Regions from separate parts of the Alteromonas sp. CyTr2 genome, predicted to be linked through region 2. Evidence: predicted binding sites of a transcription regulator. Region 2 holds the regulator's gene; the other holds the start of a gene.
What was found. The regulator MetJ, encoded in region 2, represses methionine synthesis genes. The targets are predictions, from matches to a motif close to TAGACGTCTAGACGTCTA.
Positions count from the first base shown of each region.

Region 1 (16,298 bases), on a different contig from region 2:
ACTATAAAGCCGCTTTTGCCTGAAGATTCACTCTCTTTTTAAAGCGTTAATTCGCTTTTCTACGTCTAGCTAGCATGAAACATCCAGCGCCAAATAAAAGGGCGATTGATGCAGGTTCACTTACGTTGATAGCGCCGAACTGATAGTTATTTACTTGGCCTGTCGGCGCATTGTAGGTTTCGCCGTCGTCATTAATCAGTTGCACCAACGGAGTGACCAAACTATTAGCAATGACATTACCGTCTACATGGCCATTGTAGAAACTTAGCTCTGCATATGGCGCCAGTACACTACCTTTAACACCCACACTATGTAGTGTAAGAAAATCAGCATCAACAAAGTTAAACAAGATGTTGTTGGTATAAAGGCCATCATGACGCTGACCTACATTGTTGTCATTGTCTCTGTACTGGCCATTTTCTCTGAAATATTCATTTTCCTGCGTAAAGGCCGTATTAAAGAAGCCAGTGTTAAATAACTCAACTGATTCACCGTAGACATTGATGATGTTGTAGCTGGTGGTTGAGAAATCGTAAACAATGCCTTTATCAGCAGCGCTGAACCAACTAGCGTCAATATTGTAGATATTGATATCATCAGAGCCAGAGAAGGTAATGGTATTTAATACATCCTTGCTAGCGTCGGTACAAGCAACCGCTTGATCCGAATCGTTAGCGTCAGTGCACGACAATGTTGTTGTGCCATTCACCGACATTGACGCAAACTCCTGAGACTGCGCTGTTACTTCGGCAGCAATAGCATTAAAGTCGATATTGTTAACGTTAGCCTTACTCACGCTGCCCTGTTCAACAGATGTTGCTGTCGAACCATTGATAGCGGTGTAATTGTTAACGTCGTTAAGCGTTACGGTACCGTTAACTTCGCTGCTATCAAGTTCAACGCTAGACTCAGCAAATACGTTTCCGTTTTCAACTTGGGAGCCATATAAAGCAGGGTTGCTCACACTGTCGTAAACACTATTAGGCCCACCAAGTTTCACAGTATTGGCGTGCACATCACCTGATACAACATTTGAGTTACCTAGTTTGACATCACCTTTGGATGAGATACCGCCAGACTTCACCGTAGAATTAATGAGATTTACAGTCTGCTGAGCGTTAACCGCTTTATCGAATGTGAGTTCAGATCCAAACACCATACCTGACACGGTAGTTGAACCACCGTGAACATCACCGCGCGTGAAATGAAGGTTACCGCCTACGGCAAGAGCAGACTCAGACATATCTGGCGATAACAGTAAGCCAACATTGAAATCGGTTACGTTCATTTCGCCACCGACAGCTAGTCTTCCTTCAACATCGGAAGATTGGCCAGTAAAGCTATCGAAGATGAATGCGTTGTATTCAAACGCTTCACTCAATTCAATTTTGGCGGCAGACACTTGTGGTGCTGACATAACCGCTGCAAGTACAGCAGTGTAGAGTATTTTTTTGTGCATAATGGCTCCAGTGACATCAGAGTCTGGAACCGAGTTTCAACATGGATTTTCCAGACACACCGAATGGTACGATCTGAACAAAATTCATGCGATAGCACAAGAGATACTTTGGTATAAGGTCTTATACGAAAAAAGCCACCCGAAGGTGGCTTTCTTTATTTTGCGTGGTCAGAAAGGCGTTTTAGCTGCTCTTTTTAACCAAAACAGATACTTTATCAATACCTGCAATTTTAACTTGGTTCATAACTTCTACCACAGTACCGTGCTCACTGTCTTCGTGAGCCTGGATAGCAGCTGAATCCGTGTTGTTTTCCGCTAGGTATGTTTGCGCGTTTGCAACCACACGACGAATATCAACTTCGCGGCCGCCCATCATAATTGTGCCATCAGCATCAATACGGATAGAAAGCGCTTTTGAAGGCTTATCGTTTTTCGCTTGATTATCTTCAGGACGGTTTACGTCCAAACCTTTCTCTTTCACGAACGAGGTCGTTACGATGAAGAAAATCAACATGATGAACACGATGTCCAACATGGGGGTCATATCAATCTGAGCCTCGTCTTCAGCCGAGGTATGCTTCTTTCTTTTCATCTCGTCTTCTTTCTTCTGTTACGTTCGAGCGCTTTAGTATACTGCTTGTTACAAAAATATACAGGGTTTTGTACAAAAACAGCGTGCTCATTAACACTTGTTGTTGAAAAAATACTCAGTTTCACAGTAATAAAACAACAAACTAGGTTTGTTTATGTGAAATAGCGACACCTAATTGGTAAAAATACAACATCAATGCCTGATTGAGTGATGTACGCAAGTTACCATGAGGATAAATGCCAAGTCTAGCTTCCGTTGATTTTTTTGTCCCCTGCACCAAAAATGCGTTTTTGATCTCGTGATCTTGAATACAGGCTTCAAATGCGCGGGCAGCCATCTCCAGAGGCATAGCATAATAATACATTTTTAACGCGCGATCAGCTTCTACGGATCGCACAAAGTACTCATTTGGTCTTTTTTGATCATTTAGGAACAATAGCGAGAAACAATCGCTCAATTTTTGATTCAACGGATGAGGATTCATCGGGGCATTGTCGAGCCAGGCCTGTGTAGCAAAGCTGCCGGCGGCAATACCGTCGAACATGCGCGGCGCAATATAATGATCGAAAGCGTGAAACCATTCGTGGGCTAGCGCTCCCGCTCCTGCATTTTTTGCTAGCGCAAGCTGTCTCTTCGCACTGTTGTAGTGGGCACTACTGTGTTTTTGACCGCCACTGCCAAAAGCCAGTGACAGGGATCCGTTTAACGATAACACCTGTTCATTGATATTTAAGATCGCGACCAGATCGTAAAGCGCATCGAAAAAGAGGTTGGCAGCGATCTGTTGTTCTTCTGCTGTTACCCATCTACCCACAGTGATCGTAGCGAAATTAAACAGTTTGCGAATATCTTGAAATGAAACATCAGCGCCGTCCCTGTGGCTTGGGCCGTTGCGATAAAACTGCTGATGAATACGGCCTTTACTTTCCAACACTGACATCCGAAATTTATAGGCGTTAAGCCATCGAGACCAATAACTGTTCGCACCATGCTTCGATGCGCGCGTCTGTTTTGTCGTATTGGTTTTCATCGTCAAGAGACAGGCCAACAAACTGAGTTTTGTCTTCGGTTAACGCTTTTGAGGCGGTAAATTCGTAGCCTTCGTTTGGCCAATAACCCACGATCTTACAGCCTGATGGCAATATTGCATCGTGAAGCATGCCTAATGCATCTTGAAACCATTCACCGTAACCAAGTTGGTCGCCAAGTCCGAATAAGGCGATGGTTTTCCCTGATAAATCCAAACCGTGCACTTCTTCCCAATGAGACTCCCAATCTTCCTGGAGCTCGCCAAAGTCCCACGTTGAAATACCAAAAATGATAATGTCGTATTCGGCCGTGCGCGTTAGGTTAACGTCTTTAATGTTGTGAAGGTCAACAATATCTTCGTCGAAAAGGCTATTGAGCTGCGCTTGGATTTTTTCTGCTGCCATTTCGGTATAGCAGGTTGTTGAGCCGTAAAATAATCCGATGGACAGTGCGCTATCACTCATTAGATACCTCTTTTGAACTAATCGTCTTTAGAAGCTGGGAATTCTACCTCTTTACCGTTGCTCAACAAAGCTTTGCACTGAACATCGGTGTTTTTCTGTGAAATTTTTAATACACCAATGGCGCAACCGTTGAATAATTCGCCATAGCCCAAACTTGGCTCTCTCGCTTTTACTGACATATTTCGACGTCTTGTGAAAAGGTTTAGAGGCGATTTAGAGCGATAAAGCACGCGGTTTAATCTATCTAGCCATTTGATCAATCCATCCGGAAAGGCGTTTTTTAATCCACTGCAGGTGAACTGGGTGATGTGAGGGCTGTTGCGCCTAAAGCGCAGGCGTACATCGTATACAAAGGAATAGTGCACATCGCCAGATAGAATGATGAAATCGGGGGGCGTTTTGTAATGCCTGAATATGTTTAATATAACGTTCGCGGTGCCTTTGTGGGCCATCCAGTTCTCAGCATCAACAGTAAGCGCCTTGCCAAAAAACGTAAACACCTTTTGAATGGCTTCGATAACCTTTACGCCATAAATGGGAGCGGCAGAGACAACGATGACAGATTCTTTGCCGATTATGGAATGTTGAAAATCACACAGTGCTTCCCAGTCCATTAGCCCCGAGGGCTTATTCATATTAGATTCACTGCGCCAACGCTGCGTGCGGGTGTCTAAAACCTCAATAGGTGGTGTGGTATCTAAACGGTAATGCCACTGATCAAAATCCAACAGCTCATCAATGATTTCATCGTGCGAGTTTAAACCGCTTTCTCCCATTGATTCTTGTACTTTAGCAATTAATGGCGCTACTTTTTTTGGTGCATTTCCCCAGCCTTGGCAAAGCAAGTAGCCGATAAGCGCATTGCCGATCATGCGTTTTGATAGAGGGTTTCCATAGACTTCTTGTTCCCAGCCCCGGGTTAAGTTCCAATCGTCGGTAACATCGTGATCGTCAAAGATCATATAGGTAGGAATGTGTGCCAGGGCCCTACGTACCTGCGGTAGCTGTTTTACAAAGCCGTTAAGCGATTCGTGTTCTTTGTCGAAAATAGCGTGGTATTTTGGGGGGATCCCATCTTTATCTATATTGATATCAGCCCAAAGCGTGTCGGACCACACCAGTAAATACATAGCGATGATCTCCGCACTGCCAATCAAATGGTTTTGCGCGTTTACTGATGTGAATACCGGTTTTTTCTTAGCACCAAAGAATATTGAAGACAGTACCGTATTGGTCGCAATTTGTGGCAGAAGCTGCTCTCGTTCGTAATACCCATGTTCATGTGTGGCAAGTTCATTAGTGTTGGTTACTACTGCCCCTTCCAGTGCTTCATGATAAAGACCTAAACGGTCAATCACGCTGTGTATGGCTTTAAGCATAGGACCTGCGACATCATCAGCGTAAATTTGATCGCCCGTCATCAACAGGAGATCGGGAAAATCATTTTGCTTTTTGAACGCATTTTTATGGAGTACATCTACTTGTGCTAGGGCATCATCACTGTGAAAGTGAGGCTTACGGCATGAGCCGTGCAATATGGTCTCGGGAGTCTCGGTGTAGTGGAAACATAAGGAAGACTGCCCATCGTAAAGAAGCCCGCGTTGTTCATTTTCCCATGAAGCCTGCTGAGCATCGTCGCTAAAAGATAGCGAGTAACCTATCCGCGCAGTATCTTCGAAGGGCTCTGACGAAGTGAAAGAGAGCAAGTGTATAAATGCGTACTTACCTACGCGTATGGTTTCGCGTTGACAATTGCCGCTGACGACGACTTCATTTGCAGATAGATTTAGCGTAGGTGAATCGGCGTTACTGGTTACTACCCAAATATGACATTCTGTAGATGTCACCTTTCTTACTATCGGACCTGCAATAACTTGGGGCAAGTGCTGCGTAGAAATGACGCTCTCCTTTAATTTTCGTCAATATTAATACACGTAAGCGTGTTAACTAAATATGCTGCACATTAATCGAAAACATGATGACAGCACGACTATTTAACGTTGCCAAATCATATATGTACTCAGCAAACCTGATGTCTATCGCATAACCTTACTCTTTTTTGTGAATAAACGGTATGCTCGATATACTCCCTTACAATTTTTTCAGTTTTACCTTTTGCTCTCGTCTTAATAAACGGAGAGAGGACTTCACACTATGCTAAAATATTTAACCAGTGCTGTGCTAACCACTTTACTGATAAGCGCCTGTAGCGAGCCGAAAGACGTTGTTATTACTCCTGAACCTCAAGACTTAACAGAAGTCGCTGTGGGTAAATGGATCCTTGATGAAAAAGGCAACGTTATGTTTGATCCTCAAACCTCAGGGTTAGTGGTGCTAGACGGTCAACTTGTCACTATCGCAGATGCTAGCGCTGATACCACTCAACAGTTGAAACTTCATAGCATTTCACCGAATACCGCAACGCTGAGCGCATCGAGCGAACGCTTTTCATTTTCCAATACCGTGCGCCGAAGCTGCTTTTATAGCTATTTAAGCGAGCAACCTGATTTAGAAGCGTTAGCCGTAGACCCCAGAGACACCAACGTAATTTATACGGTTACCGAAGATGCTACCCGCACCGGCGCATTGAGCCCTCGTTGTGAAACCAAATACGAGGAAACAGGGTCAACAGATTACCCCACGTTGTTGGTAAAATTGACGCGAAAAGACAATGGCTCGGTTGAAATGTCGGATGTGCGACCTCTTCAGTTTCCCAACGATTTTGAAGTAGGTAATTTTCCTAACGACGGCATTGAAGGGTTGACGATGGCTGAAGACGGCACGTTATATCTGGCGCTAGAGAAAGATAAAGCAGGACAGCCAAGAATTTTTACATTGGCTGTCGATGAAGACTTTTTCTCGTCGAATGATTTTGCCACAGTGAGCGAGCCTAACCTTCAACTTCCTTCGTTTACTTCAGGCAATCACCCTATCAATGGACTGGCGTCATATACTCATTCAACGGGGGCATCCTATTTGTTTGGCGCAGCAAGAAACGACAATGAACTGTGGGTAATTGATGTGAGTGGCAATAAGCCAACAAAGCGTATCCCTATTACCTTCGACGTTGCCGGCGACCAGAATTGTGAACAGTACACAATGGATAATTCGTCGATGGAAGGATTAGTGACCATTGAAAATACCTTGTGGATCATCAACGACCCTTGGGAGAAAAACTACCTTAAAAACGCGACGTGTGAAGCGCATAAGAAGCGTTATGAAGACTTAGCGCCTTTATTATTCCCTTTAGAAATTAACAGCGTTTGGTTTGAATAATAAGAAAACGAATAGATTGAAAAATAAAAGGGTTGCTTTTAAGCAACCCTTTTTATTGTTGGCTAACGCTATTGATAGCGCGCTTAATATCGCTGTTTTATTTATGCGTCGCTGCGAAGTCGAGAAGCGAAGGTTTTTTTGAACTTCGCAAGTTTAGGTGCCACCACCATAGAGCAATATTGGTTTTGTGGATTATTTTTGAAGTAATCTTGGTGGTAGTCTTCGGCGTCGTAGTAGTTATTTACTGCTACTATTTCAGTCACTACGGGATCGGGCCAAATCTCTTCTTCTGTGATTTCTGCGATAATTTTTTCTGCTTCAGCTTTTTGTGTATCGTCGTGATAGAAAACCGCGCTGCGATACTGTGTGCCTACATCATTGCCCTGTCTGTTAAGCTGTGTAGGGTTATGCAGCGCAAAGAAAATCTCTAGTATCTCTCGGTAGCTAATGCTGTCGGCATCAAACGTTACTTGTACCACTTCAGCATGGCCAGTATTTCCTTTGCATACCTCTTCATAGGTTGGATCGGCCTTTTCGCCTCCAGCATAGCCAGAAATTGCTTTTTCCACGCCTTCAACGCTATTAAACGCTGATTCGATACACCAAAAGCATCCGCCTGCCAACGTGGCGACTTGTAAATTTGCCATAGTAAAAACCTCTCTTAATCTTTGTCTGTAGTGTGGGTGCGGGTAGGTCACAACACAAGTCATCCAAGCGTGTTTTTTTATCGTATAAACGAATATTAAATAAGAATAATGTGCGAGCTGAGTGAAAGGTTTTAACATGTGAGGCTAGCTGCTTTCTTTCAAGCAGTTTGCAACTGGTAAGAATGCGTATAAACGTGTTCAAAATTTGGCAGAGGTATTCAGTCGTGATTATTTTTTATGACGGGTATTGTCCGTTGTGTATCGCTGAAATGCGTCATTTAAGAAAAAGAGACAAGCACAACAAATTAACATTGGTAGATATTCAGGCCCCCGATTTTTCGAACCGTTATCCAACCATGGATTGGCATGCACTCAATGCAAGAATTCACGGACTTCGTGAAGACGGGACGTTGATAACTGGCCTTGATGTCACTCATGAAGCATGGAAATCCGTGGGCATGGGTTGGCTATATGCACCGCTTCGCTGGCCTGTTATTCGTTATGTAGCCGATGCTTTCTACAATGTATTCGCAAAACATAGATACACCATTTCATACCTGTTAACAGGTAAAAAACGCCAGTGCGATCGCTGCATACCAGGAGAAGCCAGTGAAAAATAACGTCCTAATAGTGGGCGCGTCGGGGGGGATTGCGTCTGCGCTTATTGAGCAATATAGCAGTGAAGGTGCTAGGGTGTTCGCGGTTAGTCGCGCCTCTATATCTGACACCAATCATTCTGGGGATGTTACCTATCATCAGCTGGCCGAACAGGACCATAGGCACATAAGCGAATTTGTTGAACAGCTGGCTGAACAGCAGGTTGTGTTAACTACGGTAGTAATAACAACCGGTTTTTTGCATAACGAAAGCGATGGCATTCATCCTGAGAAACGTTTGGAAGATGTCAGCGAGCAGGCCTTAGCGGCTTATTTTTCGACTAACAGCATTATTCCCGCAATGTGGCTCAAGTATTTAGTGAATATCATGAGTAAAGAAGGTTCAACCCTTGTTTGCTTAAGCGCGAGAGTAGGGAGTATTTCAGATAATGGACTTGGAGGGTGGTACGGCTACCGCGCGTCGAAAGCGGCGCTCAACATGTTGGTTAAAACGGCGTCGGTAGAATACAAGCGCAGATTGAAAGACGTGATGCTTGTTTGTTATCACCCTGGGACGGTTGATACGGGGCTTTCTAAGCCTTTTCAAAAGAACGTCGCTGCCAAGAAACTGTTCACGCCTGAGTTTACCGCTAAACAGCTTATTCATCACCTTTCGGCGCTTAATCGAGACCAAACTTGTCATTTTATCGACTGGAATGGCGAAGTGGTAACTTGGTGATACGGTCTAACATCATTTCAGCAAGTCCAACATCAAGACTTTTTATTTCACTGCTGTTACCATGCTATTTTTGGGAATGGTGCAGCGTATTGATAAGCCCATAGAGGTAGCAATACAACGCGTTGACGCCACACGTGAGTCATAACAATAAATGCCATCCTGATAATAAATAATACCAGTTCGCTAGGCTTGATTCTTACGAATAGTAAGTACCGACAACCAGCATAAATTGTGAGCACACGACGTTTTTGTGCATCACAAGGCGTGATACGGCGAACTGCTATAACAATAACTCAACAAGAGGAAGGGATATGAGCGGGGCCAGAGAACAGTTCGGATCGCGCATAGGTTTTATTTTGGCTGCTGCAGGTTCTGCGGTAGGCATAGGTAATTTGGTAGGGTTTCCTGTCGGTGCAGCTAAAAATGGCGGTGGTGCATTTCTTTTAATGTACGCTATTTTCGTTTTTGCCATTTGTTTACCGGTAATGCTGGCGGAAATGTCAGTTGGTCGCCATGCTAAAAAAGACCCGCTTGGTGCATACAGTGATATAAGCGGTAATGAAAAGAAATGGAAAGTCGCGGGGTGGCTAGCTATTGCTACGCCATTCATGATTGCCGTTTTCTACATGGTTATTACCGTGTGGCTTTTCGGCTATTTGTTCGAAGCAGTAAGCGGAAATCTAGACAAGTTAGCTAACCCAGAAACCTTTGGGCTGTTTATTAACTCAGAAGCCATCTTTTTATATATGGCGGCCGTTGTTGGTGTGGTCTACCTCATCCTTCAAGGCGGTGTAAAAGAAGGGATAGAAAAAGCGGCAAAGCTGCTCATGCCTGCGCTTTTCGTGATGCTAATCGGTCTCGTTATCTTCGTATTAACTCGCGAAAATGCGATGGCTGGCGTTGAGTTCTACATCGTTCCTGAGTTTTCAAAAATCACTGCTGAAGTGGTGAATGGTGCGCTATCGCAGGCCTTTTTCTCTCTATCGTTGGGCATGGGTATTCTTATAACCTATGGTAGCTACATTGATAAGCGTGCAGATGTACCGAGCGCAGCCAAGCTGGTGGCGTTAACGGATACGGCCGTGGCGTTCACTGCGGGTTTGATGATCCTTCCAGCCATCTTCTCTTTTAACCCAGACATTAACCCTGATGATTTAAGTGAATCGTCAGTGGGCATGATTTTTACTTACCTGCCTAGTATCTTTCTAGCGTTACAAGACTCGATTGGATATATGGGCGCATCGATTGTCGCTAGCTTGTTCTTCCTACTAGTGTTCTTTGCGGCAATTACGTCGCTAGTGTCTATTTTTGAAGTACCTGTTGCGGCGCTTATGGATGAAAAAGGTGTAAGCCGTAAATGGGCGCTTGGGTCGCTAGGAAGCATTATGATTTTGCTAGCCATCCTAAGTGCGTTGTCATTCGGTAAAGTTGATATGCTTACGTCGTTTATGCACTACGCTGGCGCAGATAAATCACTATTTGATGTCATTTACGATGTGTTCTACGACACGATTTTGCCTTTAAACGGCTTGCTAATTTGTTTGTTTGTTATTTATCGTTGGAAGAGTGCAAACTTCAATGCTTCTTTGGAAGAGGGCAGCAGTGGTTACAAAGGCAGCTGGTTTGAAAAGTACGTGGATATTTCGCTTAAAACCTTTATTCCGCTTATTTTACTCGTGATTTTTGTAAACACGGTAGCGGTAAAATACTTCGGGTTGAGCCTATTCGGATAGTCAGGTTTTATAAGAAATGACGTGAGCTAGCAGTGAGCTCAACTTAAAAACGGCAAGCCTAAAGCTTGCCGTTTTTGTTTGTGTCAGAGTATGTATTTTCACTAAGTGAAAGCCTAAAACATGCGATAGGGGTCGCTATACTCTGGTGTAATATTTAGCCTTGCCCAGCTTTGTGCGGCGTCAATCACTTTGCCAGCAGGTTCTGCTTCAGTATCAGAAAAGCGAGGAGCATCAATATCCATCGCCTTCGCTGCATCCACGTAATAAATACCGCGCTTAGGATGAGACAAGCTGCAAAGGTGAATAACATCGTTAAGCGGCATGCCACAAATGATGGTCGTCAGCGCAGATACAATGTCGTACACATGTACAAGGTTTATTCGCTTATTTCCTGCATCTAACTGTTTTCCACTTAACGAGCGGGCGGGGTGACGGTCTGGGCCTACTAAACCGGCTAGGCGAACAATACTGATATCAATCTGACCTCGTTTAGACAATAAATAGTCTTCAATAGTCACGTGGGCTTTGGCCGAGGCTGTTTGCGGCTGTGTAGTGCTGACTTCGGACACTACCTCATTTGTTGCATCGCCGTAAACCGACGTGGTGCTGATAAACACGATATGCGCCACCTTTACGCTGATGGCTGCGTCTATCAACTGCAGCATATTGTTGGTGTATGACGCGAGATCTGTGTTTCTCCTGCCAGGGGGAATATTTAGCAACAAGGTAGCGTTTGGCAAATGGTTACAAAGCGCTGATGTATCTTCGCCCAGGGCATATTCAATTGCGGTGATACCTTGGTCTTTTAACGCGAGACGTTTCTGTTGGCTTCGAGTGGTGCCAACAATATTGACCTTTCCTGAAAGTGCGTTGCCCACATAGCTGGCTAACCAGCCGTAGCCACTAATTACTACATTTTGAGTCATCGATTAAATACCCCTTTGTTTAGGGCTTAAGAGTACATTAATTGGAGGGCGGTTGTCGTTAACTGTAAAAAATGAAAAACCGACTGGGTTACAGTCGGTTTTCTAAGGTGAGTGGTTAGCGTTGTAAGTCTTTTCGCTCTGCGCGTTTAGTTCGCTAAATTCTCCAACTACATTTTCATTTCGTCGTTGTGGTCATGGTGGTTGCCTTGATCAATATCTAGCAGGTTCAAGTCATCTAGCCCCGATATGGATGCCTGCATTTTGCCTTCGGCATAATCTGCTTTCTTCAGTACCTTACACAATGCATCGCCTTTTTCTTCTAGCGCAGCCGCTTGGCTTTCTAAGCGATATTCTAAATCTTCACCCCAGCGCTCCATCTTTTGCTCAAACTCAGACATATCACCGCCTTCCCACAACATTTGTGTTCCTACCGCAATAAGTATTCTACCCATAGACTCACTGATTAAAGACTCAATTTGCGCTTCGAATTCTTGCTCCCAGCTTTCGTCAAACCAACCTGGCTCATCGAATTTAGTAGAATCAACGCGAATATTCCCTGCGTCATCATAGAATGAAGTGTTTAGTTTGGTTTCAAGTGAGTCGAACAGTTCACGAAAATCGTCACCCATTTGATCGCCGCCTAACAGTTCAGTAAATACTTCAGTCACTGCCACGTTGGCAATTTGCAGCCCTTCACTGGCGATATTCAAGGTCATAGGGATGGCGATATCAATGTTGTTGTAATATTCACTTACCCAGCGCTGTTGTTCGCTGTCAAGCGATACTGATTCACCGTTAATGGTCATATTGTGATGGGAGTCAATCGTCATCACTGAGCCATTGTCCATCTGTACCGTTAGGTCACCTTGGTAATATTGAATATGACCATCAAGCTCCATGTCACAACTGTTGTTTTGAAAGCTGCTGTCATGCGCAAATGCGTGGCCGCTCATTAAAGCACTGGTAAGGGCAACTGAAAGTAATAGTTTCTTAGACATTGTTCATTCCTTAATTTACGTGTGACGCGTTAACGAAAGTGCTCGAAGCAAACTGCAATGCGTTGTAGTGTCACTGTCAGATAGACGCTAACGATACTCGCTGTTATACCTAAGGTAGAGCAATGGCCTTGCCAATATTTAAAGTCTATATCTTTCAAATGGTTAGTGATATTTGATGATTTCTTTATGCTTTGCTAAATACACTATTTAGTGAGATTACCAACTAATTAGTAGTTTTGACTAAGATCAATTAATACCAATAGCGGTACATTTAAGCCAATCCAAGCATGGTTAAATCTTATTTATTGGTGCATAATACCGCCAATATTTTTAAGGGGTTATCACAATGGCTGATTGGATTAATGCAATTATGTTTGGTGTTGCGCTAATTGCCTTTACGCTAGGGCTAAGCAGCATCGTTATGGGCTTTATGACTGCTAAAGCAGGTGCTGAAGGTATGCAGGAAAAAATCGAGTACGGTTTTTTTGGCGTTACTGGTTTAGTACTTTGCTTACTGATGGCCTACGCATTGGCTTAAGCGATAAGCATTAAAAAAACCGGCTATCTCAGCCGGTTTTTTTTCGTCTTGAACAAGTCTTTATTCATCACTGCCTTATCGATTAGGTTCGCTCTTCTCCAGAGCATCCTCAGGCGCATTGTCGCTTTCGGGACTGTTTCTATAAGCGCTTTGTTCGCGATGGGCAAGCAGCGACAAATGTCCATCACGTTGATAAGCGCGTAAATCGAACAAATCCAGCATAGCCATAACGTGGTCGAAAATATCCGCCTGTACTTTTTCGTACCTCACCCATTCCTTTTGTGCACTGAAGCAGTAAATTTCTAAAGGTAAACCAAGCTCATTAGGCGGTAGCTGCCTAACCATTAGGGTTAGTTCTTGGTTTATATCTGGGTGCTTGCGCAAGTATGCCTCTAAATAAGCTCTAAAAGTGCCGATGTTGGTAAGGCGACGGCTGTTTAGCAGATCCGACTCATCAATGGAGTAATCTCGGTGATAAGCGCGGAGCTCATTTTTCTTCTTATCGATATATTCGTTGATATAGCGAATTTTCGAAAAGCGCTCTAGCATATCGTTGTCACAAAGCTTAATAGAGTGCACATCAATATAAATGGCGCGCTTAATTCTGCGTCCGCCAGACTCTTGCATACCGCGCCAGTTCTTTACTGCTTCTGTAGTAAGGCTGTAAGTCGGCAGCGTAGAAATGGTTTTATCCCAGTTCTGTACTTTGACGTTGGTAAGGCCTATCTCGAGTATTTCACCATCTACTTCATACTTAGGCATGGCAATCCAGTCGCCCGTATTAAACATGCGGTTAGCGGCTATTTGAATGCCGGCAACAAAGCCCAGAATGGTGTCTCTGAATATCAATAGTAAAACAGCGGCAATGGCGGTTAAGCCAGACACAATAAGTAGCGGGCTTCTGTCTACAATTAAAGAGATACTTAATAGTATGGTGACAATAGCAAATGCCAATTTGGTAACTTGAATAAAGCCAGTGATAGGTGCGCGTTTAGCAAGCGCTGAGGCGTTATAAACGTCTTCCACTGTGCTCAACATGGCATATAAGGCAAGAAGGCCGCTATATAGCATGTATAGCTGAGCGCTCTTTATCACCATACCGTGCATCACGGCTTCATCGCTAATAAGTACCGGTGTGGTTAAGTAAATAAACAGGGCAGGAAACAGGTGCATTAAGCGACGGAAAAATCCGTGCTGCTGCAAGGCGTTGTCCCAGAGGTTATTGGATTTGTATACCCAACTGGCTATCTGGGGGCGCACCAATAGCCTTGCGATAATATAGATTACCGCCGATACCACTAAAATACTACTTAGTGCGATGACGTTATACAGCGGATCTTCAGTAGTAAGATTCGGGAAAATATCATTAACTATGTGAATAAAGTTATCGCGTACTGAAGCACTGACTTCCATTAATTACGACTCCAACATTTTCTTTATACGGTTGTCTTTATTTTCCCATAGACCGTTCAACCAGTTTTGGAAATAAAGACGAAACTCAGACTCAGTGCGTTCTGAATGCTGTTGTAATTCAGGTACCGGCGTAACGTTCACATCGATCACGATTTTTGTCATCTGACCGCTAAGCATTGCCATCATAGGGTGGCGCTTATTTTCCGGGTAAAGCAGCGAGATATCTAACACGTTGGTAAATAATTCGCCCATAGCTGAGAGTGTAAAGGAAACGCCGCCGGCTTTGGGGGGCAGGAGGTTTTCATAGGGACTTTGCTTTGACAGATGCTTCAATGAAGTAAATCGAGTTCCCTCTACAAAGTTAATGACCGTTGTGGGCACCGTTCTAAACTTCTCACAATACGCTTTGGTGGTTTCGAGATCCTTTCCTTTTTTCTCTGGGTGCTTTTCTAAATACGCACGGGTGTATCTGTGCATAAACGGCATATCAAGTGCCCAGGCACCCAGTCCGACAAATGGCAGCCAAATAAGCTCTTTCTTAAGGAAAAATTTGGGTGCAGGAATGCGGTTCGTTGCGAATTCAATGAGCAGAATAATGTCGAGGTAGCTTAAATGATTGGCAATAATCAGATACCAACGGTCTTTTGACAGCTCGCCGTGTACCGAACACTCAATATCGACGCGGTTAAACAAGCGTATCATGAGAACGCTGACCCGACCGAAGCTAAACATTAGCCCGTGCATCACTTTATTCCATGCCGTTCTTATCTTTCCGTTAGGCATAATAAGTTTTACCAAACCCAGTAAGATAATTAGGCCTCCCCACAACGCAAGATTGAGAATTTGTAGTGAAGTGTGTAATACGAAAATAAAAGGAGCGAGTACTGCGCGAATCATAATGGTTTCTGTGTTGCGTTTAGTGAATCTAAAAGTTGATCTTTGGCATGCCAGCGTTCATTTAACCACGTCTGAAAACGGGCTCGAACTTGCGGATCATCAAAATAATTGTCGTTGAAAATGCCGTTTTCCATAATGTCTTTGATGGGCATTACGTTGATATTCACACGAATATCACGAACCTTACCACTAACGAAGTCCCAGAAAGACGGTACGCCGTTCGGGTAATCAATTGTAACATCAATAAGCTTATGCAAATGATCGCCCATCGCAGATAAAACGAATGCAATGCCGCCTGCTTTAGGCTTAAGTAAATGAGTGAAAGGCGAGGCCTGCTTGTCGTGCTTGGCTTGCGTAAAGCGGGTGCCTTCAACAAAATTCATAATACTTACAGGCTTATTTCTAAATTTCTCACACGCTTGGCGCGTGGTTTCCATATCCTTTCCTTTCAAATGCGGGTTTTTAGCCAAAAATGATTTGGAATACCTGCGCATAAATGGAAAATCGAGTGCCCACCAAGCCAGACCTAAAATGGGAACATAGATAAGCTCTTTTTTGAGGAAAAACTTCAAAAATGGGATTCTTCGGTTAAAAACACGCTGAAGAACTAAGATATCGACCCAAGATTGATGGTTAGCAATAACGAGATACCAATCATCTCGAGTGAGTTTTTCTAGTCCGTTTACTTGCCATTTGGTGCGTCCGCTGATGCGCTGATTCAGGTTATTAACGCCGATCCACGCAGTCGCGCATGCATCGAGTAAATAAGAAATGAATCGTCGCCATGGCGCAATAGGTATAAGTTTAAAAATGGCCAATATAAAAATAGGCGTTGACCACACTACCGTATTGACGAAATAGCAGATGACCGAAATAGTGCCAACAATATGATGCAACAGTGCTTTTACCATTGTACTTACCTCAAAAATTAGGCGCTTAGTGTAAACGAACTTGATCTAAAATCCGATAGAGCCTTTACTGATTCCACAAT
Region 1 covers NZ_CAMZMZ010000032.1:27,487-43,784, reverse strand. Annotated here, with positions in the region: gene QME20_RS15315 (cellulose synthase subunit BcsC-related outer membrane protein) at 1-7, shown strand, start outside; gene QME20_RS15310 (collagen-binding domain-containing protein) at 47-1,459, opposite strand; gene QME20_RS15305 (biopolymer transporter ExbD) at 1,641-2,051, opposite strand; gene QME20_RS15300 (CLCA_X family protein) at 2,194-2,982, opposite strand; gene fldB (flavodoxin FldB) at 3,008-3,544, opposite strand; gene QME20_RS15290 (isoleucyl-tRNA synthetase) at 3,562-5,427, opposite strand; gene QME20_RS15285 (hypothetical protein) at 5,699-6,820, shown strand; gene msrA (peptide-methionine (S)-S-oxide reductase MsrA) at 6,922-7,467, opposite strand; gene QME20_RS15275 (DUF393 domain-containing protein) at 7,692-8,087, shown strand; gene QME20_RS15270 (SDR family NAD(P)-dependent oxidoreductase) at 8,077-8,802, shown strand; gene QME20_RS15265 (sodium-dependent transporter) at 9,114-10,535, shown strand; gene QME20_RS15260 (NAD-dependent epimerase/dehydratase family protein) at 10,649-11,461, opposite strand; gene QME20_RS15255 (DUF2884 family protein) at 11,629-12,459, opposite strand; gene QME20_RS15250 (hypothetical protein) at 12,806-12,997, shown strand; gene QME20_RS15245 (mechanosensitive ion channel domain-containing protein) at 13,073-14,410, opposite strand; gene QME20_RS15240 (acyltransferase) at 14,414-15,307, opposite strand; gene QME20_RS15235 (acyltransferase) at 15,304-16,218, opposite strand.
Region 1: a site for MetJ is predicted at 7,545-7,562, ahead of msrA (peptide-methionine (S)-S-oxide reductase MsrA). Genes of this name have one in related genera too.

Region 2 (16,298 bases):
ACGATACCGTGTAAATGGTAAACAGCGCGGTTTTATCTATGCGTACTGTTATAAAGCATCGATAGTTCATTACATGTTATATCAGATGGTAACTGCGGGCGGCCTTGGTGGCAAAGTTTAATGCAGGCTTTATACAACAAAGGCGCATTGACTGCGCCTTTTGTGGAGTACTTCATTAAACAACGTAAGCACGGTCCTGATTGTCGTTATTTATTAAGCGCCTGAACGCACGCCGAGCATGTGGCAGATGGCGTAGCTCAATTCACTACGGTTCAAAGTATAGAAATGGAAGTGTTTTACCCCTTCTTTAGCGAGTACTTTAACTTGGTCCATAGCAATGTTAGCGCCTATAAGATTACGGGTAGCTTGGTCGTCGGCATCAAGGCCGTCAAACATCTTGTGCAACCATCCCGGCACATGAACATTTGTGAACCCCGCAAATTTCACCAGTGTTTGGTAGTTGGTTACCGGCAAAATACCCGGAACGATATCTAAGTCGACACCCGCTGCGGCTGCACGGTCTCTAAATCGAAGGTACACACTCGTATCGAAAAAGAACTGGGTTATCGCTTCTGTGGCACCTGCTTCTGCTTTGCGCTTAAGGTTTAGTAAATCAAACTGCGCATTTGGTGCTTCAGGGTGCTTCTCTGGATAGGCAGCAACAGAAATATCAAAATCGGCAACGTCTTTTAGCAAGGCAACAAGATCAGAGGCATACATCTCTGTCTTTTCTACTCCTGGCGGTAAATCGCCACGAAGCGCAACAATACGGCGAATGCCTGAATCCCAGTAGTCTTTAGCAATTTGTTTAAGTTCATCTCGGCTAGCATCAACACAGGTCAAGTGAGGAACAGCTGCTACACCGGTTTGCTGCTGAATGCGTTTTACAACGTCGTGGGTTCTGTCACGCTCACCGCTATTCGCGCCGTAGGTTACCGACATGTAGCTTGGCTTTAGTGGCGCGAGACGTTCAACTGACTTCCACAGGGTCTGTTCCATGGCTTCCGTTTTAGGCGGAAAGAATTCAAAAGATACATCAATATCACGCAGTTCCGACAGGGACTGGTTTAATGCATCGATACCTTGTGCGTAAGAAACCATGGCTTTTTCTCTCAAAAATGTATTCTTATAGACGTTTAGACGTCTAAATTAAAGAATATATGTCTAGACGTCAAGAGGTTTACACTGCTCAATTGACCTTTTCGTGAACTTGTTTAGAATTTCTCTTCATAACATAAAAAAGAGTAGACCGAGTTAGTACAATGGCAGAATGGAACGGTAAATATATTCACCCCTACGCAGAGCATGGCAAGAAGAGCGAACAGGTAAAGAAAGTCACTGTCTCTATACCTATTAATGTGCTTAAGGCGCTTACTGATGAGCGTACTCGCCGCCAAATCAATAATCTGCGTCACGCCACTAATTCAGAACTGTTGTGCGAAGCATTTTTGCATGCGTTTACCGGTCAACCATTGCCTAACGATGATGACCTGCGCAAAGACAATCCCAATCGCGTACCGGCTGAAGCAAGACGCATTATGGAAGAAATGGGCATTGATCCAAGCTTCGAAAACGATGTGTCGGAAGACGACTGATATTTGGTATTAAAGAGAAACGGCGCTTTGTTGTAAGTTATTGCTAGTTGGTAACCTACAACACGGCGCCGTTTTTTATGTACTTGTATTCTCGAAGCGCACTTTTTAGCAAATAAAGGTTGAGCACTAGCCCCTCCATTTTTTTGCCTTATGCGCCAGAATTTTATTCTTCTGGGCTTTCAGGCACGCGTGCAACGCCAGATTCAATCGCAGCCTTAGATACGGCGGTAGCAATACGCTCGCATAAACGCGGGTCCATAGGTTTAGGAATAATGTACTCCTTACCAAATGTCAGACTAGTACTCTTACTGGCAGCTAGTACTTCTTCTGGTACAGGCTCTTTCGTGATAGCACGAAGGGCTTCTACTGCCGCTACTTTCATTTCATCGTTAATGGCCGTTGCACGAACATCTAGTGCTCCACGGAAAATAAACGGGAAACACAGTACGTTGTTAACCTGGTTAGGGTAGTCCGAGCGTCCGGTAGCCATGATAAGATCTTTACGTACTTCGTGAGCAAGTTCAGGTTTTATCTCAGGATCTGGGTTAGAGCATGCAAATACAATTGGGTTTTCAGCCATCAAGGCCAGTGTTTCTGGTGGTAAAACATCCGGTCCAGACACACCAACAAAAATATCCGCACCTTCCATTACATCTTCAAGCGTACGCTTGTCAGTATTGTTAGCAAATAGCTTTTTGTGCTCAGTTAAGTCTTCGCGACGAGTATGGATAACGCCTTTTCTGTCTAGCATATAAATACGCTCACGCTGGGCACCACACTTTATAAGCAGTTCCATACAAGCGACCGCTGCTGCACCGGCACCCATACACACAATTTTAGCGCTCTCTATGCTTTTACCCTGAATTTCCAGAGCATTAAGCATGCCCGCTGCAGTTACAATAGCGGTACCGTGCTGATCATCATGAAATACCGGAATTTTACAGCGCTTAATTAGCTCTTGTTCAATCTCAAAGCATTCAGGCGCTTTAATGTCTTCTAAGTTAATGCCGCCAAATGTGTCAGCGATATTCGCTACTGTATTAATGAACTCTTCGGTTGTACGATGCTTCACTTCAATGTCAATGGCATCCAGGCCAGCAAAGCGTTTAAACAGAAGGGCTTTACCTTCCATAACAGGTTTCGATGCCAGTGGGCCTAGGTTACCCAACCCTAAAATTGCGGTTCCGTTACTGATAACGGCAACCAGGTTTCCTTTACCCGTGTACTTATAGGCGTTATCTGCATCTTCAGCAATTTCTCTGACCGGCTCGGCAACGCCTGGGCTGTAGGCAAGAGCAAGGTCATCGACGCTGTCTGCTGGCTTAGATAACTCTACGCGGATTTTTCCAGGTGTGGGTTTGGCGTGATAGTCGAGTGCGCGTTGTCTAAAATCTGACATGTAAAAAGGTATCCTTAGATGTAGGGTTCATCGGTGTTTTCGTTCACGCTCTGTAGCTATTTTATTGTCGTTATAGTTATAGGTAGATAAACGTAAGCGCGTTACAACCAAGTAATGACAAAAGTGATTATAAATAGTTGTTAGCACTAGGGCTTGTTGATCTTTGTTTTACAGCAATCATCAATAGGCCCCAAGGTGGCATGTGGAAAAGCAGACTAGGCGTTAACCTTTACTGATTTTGTTCACATACCTTAATGGATACAAGCCTCAGGTTTATGTACCCAAAAGCGCCACAAGTCTTGAAAGTAATGCATTATTCACAGAATTAATGCTCACTATCAAAGTGCCGATCGCAACTCTAACACAGCCTATCACTGTGTACATATCTGATCAGAATTCTCATATACCAATGTAGGTTAGGCATACTAATTAGACCAGTAAAATGGGGCTATAATTGCCATTCATGCTATTTATTTTGACTTGCCATAGCATTCCGTAGGTCTATTGTGTGGAGGATGAAAACAAAGCTATCAAAGGGATCTACGTTCTCATAAATGCATTGGACAGAAACCCAAATCAGGAAAATAGAACGCAGGGAGACACCTCGTTAATTCTCCATCCAATATTTCTGATAAAATCCTGTGAAAGCCCACTCAAAATTCGCGCTGAAGGCGAGGATATGACAGAAAGAAAACTAATAACCGTGCTAACCGATGTGTGCGAAAGCGTAAAATCTACCAATAATGGATTTGTTTGGCTAACTCACGTAGGGCATTGGAGAGCGCCGCAAGTGATTGCCGTGTTTAATACTGAGCAGGAGAAGCAGCGGGCGTTAACTAATGGTTGGGATATAGACTTCATAAACCAAGTGAATATTGCTTTAGCGTCAATTAAGTCAGCACCCGTTGGTATTTATTTTGATAGCGAAGAAGAGTGTAAGAAAGTGAGTGGCGGCAATTGGGATAGGCATTTATCTAATGTTAAAAACCTTCACTGAGTTCAGGTTACGCTGAATGTTGCAAATTAAGCTAAAAACGTTTTCAGAAAGGCGAGTTGCAGGGCTTGTTACACTGGCTAGGTACTGGCCTGACGTAGGATAACGGCGGTAAAGCGCTGTTTGGCACACCTTGTTTGTGTGAAGCGTGAATTTTAAGCAATAAAAAAGCGCCATAAAGGCGCTTTTTTCGAACTCGATATCAGGCTTACTTTTTGCCTAATGCACCGAAACGCTTCTTGAAGCGATCAACACGACCACCAGTGTCAACGTTACGTTGCTTACCAGTGTAGAATGGGTGACACGAAGAACATACGTCTAGGTTGATGTCTTTACCAAGCGTAGAGCGAATGTTCATTACGTTACCACATGAGCAAGTTGCTGTGATTGCTTCGTATTTTGGGTGGATATCTTGTTTCATTGGGTTACCTCACATAATAAGGCCGTATCGCTATACAACCCGAAGTCGCACACCATACGTTACTTAATTCAAATGATAAGTCGTTCAAAGAACAGCCTATCGCAAAAGAGCGGCGCATAATAAAGGATGGCAGGGCCTTGATCAAGCGGTTTTTGGCCAAATGCTAAACAAGAGAGCTAGACAAGGCAGCCGTATAAAAAGGTAGCCGTATAAAAAGGCCAAACAAAAAACATTCCTTTTATGCTTACCTGTAAAGTATGTTTAAATATTTGTGTTTCAAGGCTAGGCCATAGCTCTAGTAGCAAAATCATGCGCTAATAGCAAAATGTGTAGCTAGCTGTTAGCAGCGTAAATTGCTGTAACGTATAGGTCTGCAAGAAGCCTCAGTATAATTAGTTTCAACATAAGAAGCTTAGTAAGCGCATTACGCGCTGTAACAATCGTCAAATAAGGTAGAACCTTCGCAATGGCCTTTATCCAAGTTGCCGTGCCAGTGCCACTGCGCCAACTTTTCACGTATACCCACGGAAACGCGCTAAGTGCGGGTGTAAGAGTGGTTGTGCCTTTCGGTCCGCGCAAACTTGTGGGCGTAGTTGCTGAAACCCTACACAAAACTGAAAGCGACATTGAAAACTCCAATAAGCTAAAAGCTATTGAGTCGGTACTGGACGATAGCCCTATTATAGATGGGGTGCTGCTGAAAATGGCCCAATGGCTGTGGCAGTACTATCATCATGCGCCGGGTGAAGTGCTACACGCCATGCTGCCTGTCTTATTACGCAAAGGCGAGTCAGCAGCGCCAACACCCCAAGACATGTTAATGCTTACCGAAGAAGGTAAGCAAACGACTGCAGACACGTTATCGCGGGCGCCTAAACAACAAGCCTGTTTTACTGCAATGGCCGGTGGTGCCTTATTAGCGTCCCAAGCGCGCAAGCAGTATGGCGCACCTGCGGTCAAAGCACTTGTCGAAAAGTCATTGATAAGCATTGAAGAAGTCGCGCCTGAATTTAAGTCAGGCAGTTGGCTTGCCTCGTTATCGGTGTCTGAAAAGCCAATTCCAGATACTGAGCAGTCGGTTGCCATTGCCGCACTTAATCGTCAGCAGGGCAATTTCGCTGTAAGTTTGCTTGAAGGGGTTACCGGTAGCGGTAAAACGGAAGTGTACCTTCAAGCCATCGAACCCTTACTGCGCGACGGAAAACAAGTGCTTATACTTGTGCCAGAAATTGGGCTTACGCCGCAAACGGTGTCACGCTTTGAAAAGCGCTTTGGTATTGCAGTGGGCGTTTTACACTCTCAGCTTTCTGATAAAGAACGGCTACAGGTATGGCAGCGAGCAAAAGCAGGTGAACTCGGGATAATCATCGGTACTCGCTCGGCTATTTTCACCCCGCTGCACAACCCCGGCATGCTGATTGTGGATGAAGAGCACGACGAGTCTTTTAAACAACAAGATGGACTTCGCTACCACGCCCGTGACTTGGCAGCTATGCGGGCTAAGCAGCACAATATTCCTCTTTTATTAGGCAGCGCCACGCCCGCACTCGAAACACTTAATAATGCGCTAAGCGGTCGCTATGCCCATTTGCAGTTAACTAAGCGAGCGGGAGGGGCGAAAAGCACGCATCAGCATGTGTTGGACGCGCGTGACCAACCCATTCACTACGGTATTTCGCAAGGCTTGCTAACGATAATGCGCCAGCATATCAACGCGGGAAATCAGGTATTGGTGTTTGTGAATCGCAGAGGCTATGCGCCAGCGCTGCTTTGCCATCACTGCGGCGAAACCGTCATGTGTAAGCGTTGTGACCGCCCGTATACGGTGCATAAAGCGCAGAACCGTTTGCAGTGTCATCACTGCGGCGGCATGCGCTCAATGCCATCAAACTGCGAAGCGTGCCATCACAATGAATTAGTTACGGCGGGTACGGGCACCGAGCAAGTCGAGCAAGGTCTTGCAAGCTTATTTCCCGGTGTTAAGCAGGTACGAATAGACAGCGATACCGTGCGGGGCAAAGACAAACTGCACCAGACGCTAGAAGCAATAAACCGCCAAGAGTACCAGCTGCTGGTAGGTACCCAAATACTATCAAAAGGTCATCATTTCCCGCATGTAACCTTAGTGGCGGTGCTAGATTGTGATGGCGCACTTTTTAGTGCCGATTTTAGAGCACCAGAAAAGCTCGCTCAGCTTGTAACTCAGCTTGCAGGAAGAGCAGGGCGCGCTAGTAAACCCGGTGAAATGTGGCTGCAAACTCACAATCCCCACCATCCTTTGCTACAAGATTTAGTACATAACGGCTATGGGCATTTCGCCAGACACGCTTTAATGGAGCGAAAAGCGGCAGGGCTTCCCCCTTTTATTAGCCAGTTTGTCATTCGCGCAGAAGCGACCGACAGCAGTTTGGCCTATCGCTTTTTACAAGACAGCAAGCAAGTATTTCACCAGCAGCATGCTATTGCGTTAAATGGCCCGTTTCCTTGTTTGATTGAAAAGCGGCAAGGCAGGTTTCGGTTTATGCTGGTATGCAGTCATGAAAAGCGTGCGCCGCTTCACAATGCGCTGCGTTTGGCGCTGCCATTTTTACAGGCGTTGCCACAGGCAATGAAGGTAAGGTGGTCGATAGATATTGATCCTACCGATTTCAGTTAGCTTGTTGGGTAGCAATACGTTAAAATTTCCGCAGGATTGAAGTGCAGGAAAGCTGCTGCTTCATAAAGATTTGGTATATGACGTTTTCTTACGCATACAAACAACGATAACAAGTAGGAATATTGCCGACTATGGCTCAACGCGATTATGTCTCTCGTGGACGCTCTCCTCAAAAAAAGAAGCCGGCTGGTAAAGGTAGAAAAACAGCCAGAAGTGCGCAATCAAATGCGCAATCTAACGCCCCGGTTTCTGGAAAACTTCCTATTGTGCGCCTTGTTGGCGTATTCGCATTGGTGATTGGCTTTGGTGCATTTTTGTGGTCAATAAAAGACAATGTAGAAGACGACGTGGATACACAAGCTTCACGACCTGTGGCTCCTACAGAAGAGACGTTACCTGAGCTTCCTGAAGAAGAATGGGAGTACATTAAGACCCTTCCAGGATATGAAGTAGAAGTTGAGGTCAAAGAGCAAGAAAAATCTGACAAACGCTATTTAATGCAGTGCGCCTCGTTTAGAACCCGCGCGCAGGCTGAAGAGATGAAAGCCAAAATTGCATTCCAAGGTTTAGAGGCGCTTATCAGACACAGCACTGGCAGCAACGGCGATTGGTTCCGCGTTATTCTGGGCCCTTACGAGTCTAAGCGTGATGCAGAAAAAGCCAAGCACAGTCTGCGTAAAGTGAACATTGCGACATGCCAAATTTGGTACTGGAATTTGTAGCAGTTTATTGTAGGTAACACTTAATGCGGTGCATATGGCGCTGAAATAGCGCGTAGAGAAAGGATGCGTTTACAAGGAAGTATCAATGAGTATTGCCATCACCGAGCAACCAAATTACGCCGCTTATAGCATAGAAGAGCTTGAGGACGTTCTGGAAAATATTGATAAGCAGGCCTTTCCAGAACGCTATCAGGCAGCAAAAAATGAGCTCGCTGCTAAGCGGGCAACGCTGCCACCTGAGAATGATACGGATAGCGCCCATCAAGATGAGCATTTTACTCGACCTAAGTGGTCTGAGCTTCATCCAATAACACGTATCAGTAACGGCGCTTTTTTAGTACTTATTGGCGCTTTGATTGTATCGGCATTCACCAACTTTATCGTGATTAACGCATGGCTAAATAATTCAACATGGGCCATTGTTTTATTTACTTTTGTTTATTGTGCCTTTTATTACCTGTCTATTTCCATCGATAAACGACAAGCGCAATTTGTGATGAAAGATTGGCGTGGAAAAGTAACAATTTTCACCATGCCGTTTTTGGGGCTTATTTTTACTTGGAATTTTATTGATAGGGCATTGCCCTACACGCTTCACTTGGCGTCCGGAAAACAAGAAACGGAACTGAAATTTGCTTATGAAAAAGGCAGCGGCTCTAAACACTGTCGACACTCACTGTTGTTAAAAGAGAGCGGTACCTTGTCAGATGGGCGATTATGCTTAAATCAAAGTGAGCACAAACGCTTACCAAATAAAGGATGGGTGTATGTTAAGGGCTCCGAAAGTGGTTTTGGTTTTGACATTGAAGGGTATCGATTTCGCTAAATTTCAACCATGAATGCCTGCGTACTAATCACTTCAAATGCAATTAGCCCAAGCAAAATGAGATTAACCAAAACCGTTACCCAATAAACCCTCATAAATGACGATTTACTACGCTTATGCTCATACCAGTCCGCATAGATCATTACCCACTCAGCGAGAGTTAAAATGTTCGTAATCGCGGCGTGTTACCGCAGGTATAGTGGTTCTACATCAAGGTGACACAACAAAGAGTACGGACATTTTAAACTCGCCCTTCGGGAAGGTCTGGCAAGCTTCCTAGCTTCATTCTGGGAATTTGAAAGGGAACAGCCATTCCTGCATTCCCACGCTTTGCTAGGAAACTTGCCAGCGCCTTCTGAGTGGGCAATTATCTATGCGGATTGGTATTGACATCTGTTGGACTAGCAATGCGCCAGGCCAACCTCCCAATAAGCTTAATATATGCAGTTTTGCCTCTGAAACTCGCCGTTTTTCCTTTTTTGCAGCCGATTTGTCTATGCCGTAAAACAGTATGGTAAGCAAACTTACCGCGCCATAAACGATAGGTACTATAAACGGTAGCCGACCTGACAATGTAAATAACGCAAGTGCACCGGAGAAAATACTCAGTACGATAACATTACGTTTTCTTTGCGAGGTTGGCTTATTGGCGCGTAAACGTTTTGCTTTGTGATCCTTGAGTAAGCTGATGTTGCAGGCGCGGTGATTACCATTTCTATCCTGCTCAACTTCATAAACAATAATGTCGCCATTAACCGGGCGCCTAGAGCGTTGTTTAAACGCTTTGATATGAGTAAACGCGCGCGTGCCTCCACCGTTAGGCTCTACAAAACCATAACCTTTAGCATCGTCCCACTGTTGAATTCTTCCCTGATACTTCACTACCACTCCTTTAAAACCATTATGTAGCGTCTTCATTGTTGCTACTTTATCTGTGCTCTATCACCTAGGCATTATTTCACTTGGCCATAGAGTGTGTTGGCGAGAGTATGCACTCAATAAATGGTGTATTCAATACACTAGCGAACACGCTAAGCCCATATAGTAGGCAGCTCAGAGCGCACATTCTTTTGTATTACCCTTGAAATTAAAAAGCCTTCCCCCACTTATTTGTTATTGAATTTGAACGCTGCTGCCTTTGCTAGACGAAAAACGCAGCAGCGCCCAGCCAAACGGGGAATTAACGTGACAACGATTGTATCTGTACGACGTGGGAATCAAGTGGTAATGGCCGGTGACGGACAGGTATCACTGGGCAATACCGTAATGAAAGGTAATGCGCGCAAAGTGCGCCGTTTATACCACGACAAGATTTTAGCGGGCTTTGCTGGTGGCACGGCCGACGCATTTACGCTGTTTGAGCGCTTTGAAGCAAAGCTTGAAGCCCACCAAGGCCATTTGACCAAAGCGGCAGTAGAGCTCGCCAAAGATTGGCGGACTGACAGGGCGCTTCGCAAACTAGAGGCATTGCTTGCCGTAGCAGACGAAACCGCATCGTTTATTATTACCGGTAACGGTGATGTGGTGCAGCCAGAACAAGATCTTATCGCGATTGGCTCTGGTGGTAACTACGCGCAAGCCGCAGCTACTGCACTACTTGAAAATACAGAGCTAAGCGCAAAAGAAATTGCCGAAAAAGCGTTGACCATAGCGGGTGATATTTGCGTATTCACTAACCATAGCCAAACGGTTGATGTACTAGATTACTAAGTAATAGCTGAGTGCTGTTATCGGCTTGCTGTCGCTCGTATGAATTTGAGTACAGCAAGCGCTGTTAGAAAAGGGTTTATTCATGTCTGAAATGACACCAAGAGAAATTGTTCACGAGTTAGACCGACATATTATTGGTCAACAAGATGCCAAGCGCGCTGTATCTATTGCACTTCGAAATCGCTGGCGTCGTATGCAGCTTGAACCTGAGCTGCGCCAAGAAGTTACGCCAAAAAATATTTTGATGATTGGCCCTACGGGTGTGGGTAAAACTGAAATAGCCCGCCGTTTAGCAAAACTTGCTAACGCGCCGTTCATTAAAGTTGAAGCTACTAAGTTCACTGAAGTGGGCTACGTAGGTAAAGAAGTTGAGACCATCATTCGTGATCTTGCTGATATTGCGGTGAAGATGACGAAAGAAAATGAAATGAAAAAGGTGAAATTCCGCGCAGAAGAAGCTGCGGAAGAGCGCATTTTAGACGTTTTGCTGCCTCCACCAGAAGATGCATGGGGTAATAAGGAAAACGTTGAAGATCGCGGTACGCGCCAAGCATTTCGTAAAAAGCTTCGTCAGGGCGACTTAGACGACAAAGAAATTGAAATTGATGTGGCACTTCCGCAGGTGGGCGTAGAAATTATGGCGCCTCCAGGTATGGAAGAAATGACCAATCAGCTTCAAGGCATGTTCCAGAACTTGTCGGGTTCGCAAAAGAAAAAGAAGAAGCTGAAAATTAAAGAAGCGTTCAAACTACTAATTGAAGAAGAGGCGGCACGCCTTGTTAATCAAGAAGATTTGAAGGAGAAAGCCATTGAGTCGGTAGAACAGCACGGTATTGTGTTTATCGACGAAATTGACAAAATTTGTAAGCGAGAAGGCAACTCGTCGGCAGATGTATCTCGCGAAGGTGTTCAACGTGACCTGCTTCCACTGGTGGAAGGTTCAACGGTATCGACAAAACACGGCATGGTTAAAACTGACCATATCTTGTTTATCGCTTCGGGCGCATTTCAAATGAGCAAGCCGTCTGACCTTATTCCAGAGCTTCAGGGTCGTCTTCCAATTCGCGTTGAGCTATCTGCCCTTAAAGTCGGTGACTTCAAGCGCATTCTTACCGAGCCGAATGCGTCATTAACGCACCAGTACATTGCGCTAATGAAGACAGAAGGCGTGGATATTAGTTTCGACGATTCTGGTATTCAGCGTATAGCCGAAGCGGCATGGCAGGTGAATGAGCGCACTGAAAACATTGGTGCCCGCCGTTTGCACACCGTGCTAGAGCGCCTTATGGAAGACATCTCGTTTGACGCCTCTGAAAAGAGCGGTGAGTCATTCGTGATTGATGCTGATTACGTTAACAGCCACCTAGAAACCTTGGTAGATAACGAAGATCTGTCGCGCTTTATTTTATAATGCAGTTTTGAGATAGCGAACAGCTCAGCTAAAAAGCTTATCGGGTATAACATGTCCCAGTGAGCTTTTGAAAATAGAGTATTTAAGCCCAGAGATATGCTCTGGGCTTTTTATTTTTCATTCAAAAATCTTGTCTTAATATTGCTATATAACATTTTAACGTTGCCCTCCTGCAAAATTTTTCGGCATACCAACTTCTAAAAGCCTCAATTAAAAACGACGTAGCGTGTAAAACCTCTTGTTAAATTTTTGTTGATCAGACTTTACATAAATAGTATAAACTAAAAAGACAACGTTGTTTATTTGAAATTACAGCACTTCAACAATCAAGGCGCGATATGAAAAATTACACATTGCATCCATTAACACGTCAGCTAAGGAAGGCCATAAAGCCTACTCCACTTTTACTGATGCTAATGGCAACGTCGTTACAAGCTCAAGAGGCTGGGTCTGGATCTGATGATTCGGAATTGCCAGAGGAAGTAGAAGTAATAGAGATTTCTTACGGTTACAGCGCCGTCGAGAAGAAAGATTTGACTGGAGCAATAGCTACAGTAGACATCGAAGACGTGATTGATTTGCCTGCCGGCAACATTATGCAAAATCTTCAAGGAAGAGTACCTGGTTTACAAATCACCACCACAGGTAATCCAAGTTCGACAGCAACCGTGAGGATCCGCGGTCAGGGACTAGGACCTCTTGGCAACAATGACCCGCTTTACATTATCGATGGAATTCCAACAAAGTCTGGCCTACACGAAATTAATAGCAACGATATTGCCGATGTACAGGTGTTACGTGATGCGGCCGCCGCAAGTATTTATGGGGCTCGCTCTGGAAACGGTGTAATTGTTGTGACCACAAAGAAAGGTCACGATGGCCTAGACTTTAGCTTCCGATACAACCAGAGTATTGAAGAATATGACTATGACCTACAGCCACTCAACACGTTAGAGCGTGGTGCCGTAGTGTGGCGGGCGGCAGTCAATGACGGGTCAAACCCTAATTCAGCAAGCCCGCTTTATACATTTGACTGGAATCAAAATTTTCAAAATCCAGAATTATATTCGGTCATTCTTCCTACCTTTACTGATCCAGAAGGTGTTCAACGCCCCGCCGATACTAGATGGTTTGATGAAGTTACAAGAACCTCTAAAGTCTCGGATGCGAATTTCTCGGTGGCAGGCGGCAATGACGTTTCCAAGTTCTATACATCGCTGGGCTATTTTGAGGCCGAGGGTATCGTAGATGGTTCCAAGTTCGAGCGATTAGCTTTCAGAGTCAATTCTGAACATGTCGTTGTTGAAGATAAATTAAAAGTCGGTCAGACATTTTTGATCACTGATCAACAAGCTAACCTTATCAACGACCTAGCGGGTCAGATTTTAGGACTATCAATTGAGCAGCAGTCAATCGTTCCGGTTTACAACGATGTAGGAGGCTGGGGTGGGCCGGTACCTGGAATTACTGACAGAGACAATCCGGTTCGAATAATCGAGCAAAATCGTGATAACGGCCATACCTACAATAAACTCATGGCGAACTTTTTTGTTGAGTACACACCGATTGAAAACTTAACGCTTAGAGGAAATGTAGGGGTTGATTACAGTCAGTTTTATTTTAGAAATTTCACTCGTGCGTTTACCGCTGGCTCACTCAGTGGCGCAGACAGATTAACGGTTGAAGACAACTGGAATCAAAGCATCATTACGGGCGCTACAGCCACTTACAAACTCGTACTTGATGACCTGCACAAGTTCAATTTCTTAGCCGGGGTTGAGCAAATTAATTATGAGCGTGAACTATCCCGAGGCATTGGGTCAGGCTTCGCTTCGGATGACCGTTCTTTCGCTTATCTGTCGCAGGCTACGTCGGATGTAAGGGTAGAAGGCGAAGGAGACAATTGGTCCCTAGATTCCCAGTTTGCACGAGTGGACTATAACTATGATAACCGTTACTTGTCCTCATTTACGATTCGTCGAGATGGGTCGTCGAGATTTGGTGATGCTAATGAATACGGCAATTTTCCAGCAGCGTCATTGGGCTGGGTTGTTAGCAACGAAGACTTTTTCGATATTGATTTTATCGACACCTTAAAGTTCAGGGGAAGCTGGGGGGAAACGGGTAATCAGGAAATTCCTACTGATGCGACGGTAACAACTTATATACCCCGTTATGCGACCCAGTCACTTTTCACAAACCAGCAAGATGAGGGCACAGCATACGACATTACTGGCGCAAATGGTGGTACGTTGCCTTCGGGCTTTGTTCGTGCGCAAACTGGCAACCCTGATCTGAAATGGGAAACATCAACGCAGGTTAACTTCGGCTTAGACTTCGAATTGTTTGAGAGAACGGTTTATGGAAGCTTTGATTGGTTCAAAAAAGAAACCCGCGACATTCTTACTCTCACTCAACCAATTGCAACGCTTGGCGAAGGGGCGCAAAAGTGGGTCAATGGCGGCACCATTGAAAATGCCGGTGTTGAATTGGTGCTTGGATATGAAAAGTGGATAGATACGGGCTTGCTGGAAGACGAGTTGCTTGTAGATATCAACTTCAATATATCTTCGGCTGAAAACACCGTTACAGCCTTGCCTGAAGATGTTGTTAATTCCTTTGGGGGAAATGGACAAGATAAAACAATCTTGGGGCGTTCAATTAATTCAGTATATGGGTATGTTGCAGACGGTATATTCCAAAATCAAGATGAGGTGAATGAACATGCTACACAATCGGGCGCAGCACCGGGTCGAATCCGTTGGCTAGACCTAGATGGAAATGGCGTTATTGATGAGAACGACCAAGACTTCTTTGCAGACACGGATCCAGATTTTATCTATGGAATGAACTTCACGTTCAAATATAGAGACTGGGACTTCAACATGTTCTGGCAAGGGATCAAAGGAGGACAGATAAGGAATAACTGGCGACTATTCACCGATTTCACTTCTTTAAACATTGGCTCAAATTATGGTGCACGAACGCTTGATGCCTGGACTCCTCAAAATACAGACAGCGATGTCCCTGCGCTTACCCTGATCGATAACAATGGGGAGGGCCGTCAGTCTAGCTTTTTCTGGGAAGAGGGCACTTACCTGAAACTTCGCAATATCAGCGTGGGTTACACCCCTACATTAGATTTCATCGAACGCTTAGGCCTTAACGATGCACGCATTTATTTGCAGGCTCAGAATCTTTTGACTATCACGCCTGATGGCACTTTGAGTGAAGATCCTGAAACTCCTAATGAAGTTTTTCCTGTACCCCGCCGCGTCACTATCGGGCTGGAATTCTCTTTTTAAGCTAACAGGATAATGGATAAAGACACATGAACTATATAAGCAAACTTTTGACAACAAGCTTGATTGCGCTTTCAGTCGTATCTTGCGGCGGAAGCGATGAATTGGACAGTGAACCACAAGCAGTGCTCACAGAAGATCAGGTAGCAACGACTGAGAATATAGATGCTTTGGTTATCGCCACGTACTCCTATCTTGGCAATGACCACTACACAGCACCTAATTATCTGTGGCCGACAGGCAACCTGCGCGCTGGTGATGCGCACAAAGGTGGAAACGGTCCTTCGGATATCTTTGCATACCACGCACTTTCAATGTACGAGCCGTTAGTGCCGGATATGGAGTCATTCCCACCTGATTTGATCGATCTCAACAATAAGAAATGGACACGCAACTATACCGGTATTTCAAGAGCTAACACGGCACTTAAGGTTATCGCTGAGACGCCTTCTGGTGAATTACCAGGCGCTGATGAAAAAGCAGCAGAGTTACGTTTTTTAAGAGCTATCTTTTATTTTGATTTGAAAATCCATCACAAGCATATTCCTTGGATTGATGAAACGATGACTCAAGAGGAAGTACTAGCGACGACTAACCGCGATCTCACAGACCAGCAGTTATGGGACAACATCGCAGCAGATTTTCGTTTTGCCGCGAACACCTTGCCAGATGTTCAGCAGGATGTCGGCCGGGCGTCCGCACTATCAGCCAAAGCCTATTTAGCGAAAACCCTTTTGTATCAGGCGTATGAGCAAGACGAACTGCACAACGTGGTGAATATCAATCAGCAGAAACTCGAAGAAGTAGTCAGCTTGGTAGATAGTATTGAAGCCAGTGGACAGTACGGTCTTTACGACGATTATGCAGAGAATTTTCTTATCGAATTTGAGAATGGAAAGGAGTCTGTATTTGCCATTCAGCGTTCATTGAATGATGGCAGTCCTGACGGAAGAGGTTCTTGGTCTAGCGCGTTGAATGCGCCGATGTCAGGCGGTTTTGGTTGCTGTGGTTTTCACGTTCCAACAGAAAACTTTGTTAACGCGTTTAAGACCGATAACTCGGGTTTGCCCCGCTTCAACACATTCAATGACAGTGAGTATAACGTAAATAATGACCATGTTGACCCTCGGCTCGACCATACAGTGGCGATGGAAGGCAAGCCATTTAAGTACGACCCTGACCTTATTCATGGCGGCGACAGCTGGGCACGGGCACCAGGTATCTATGGCAATTACACGGGAATGAAAGACTTAGAACACCCT
Region 2 covers NZ_CAMZMZ010000009.1:32,068-48,365, forward strand. Annotated here, with positions in the region: gene metF (methylenetetrahydrofolate reductase) at 214-1,101, opposite strand; gene metJ (met regulon transcriptional regulator MetJ) at 1,263-1,595, shown strand; gene QME20_RS07260 (malic enzyme-like NAD(P)-binding protein) at 1,759-2,994, opposite strand; gene QME20_RS07265 (hypothetical protein) at 3,674-3,991, shown strand; gene rpmE (50S ribosomal protein L31) at 4,197-4,409, opposite strand; gene priA (primosomal protein N') at 4,876-7,065, shown strand; gene QME20_RS07280 (SPOR domain-containing protein) at 7,197-7,787, shown strand; gene QME20_RS07285 (hypothetical protein) at 7,873-8,613, shown strand; gene QME20_RS07290 (DUF1294 domain-containing protein) at 8,947-9,495, opposite strand; gene hslV (ATP-dependent protease subunit HslV) at 9,799-10,323, shown strand; gene hslU (HslU--HslV peptidase ATPase subunit) at 10,406-11,734, shown strand; gene QME20_RS07305 (SusC/RagA family TonB-linked outer membrane protein) at 12,073-15,039, shown strand; gene QME20_RS07310 (RagB/SusD family nutrient uptake outer membrane protein) at 15,066-16,298, shown strand, end outside.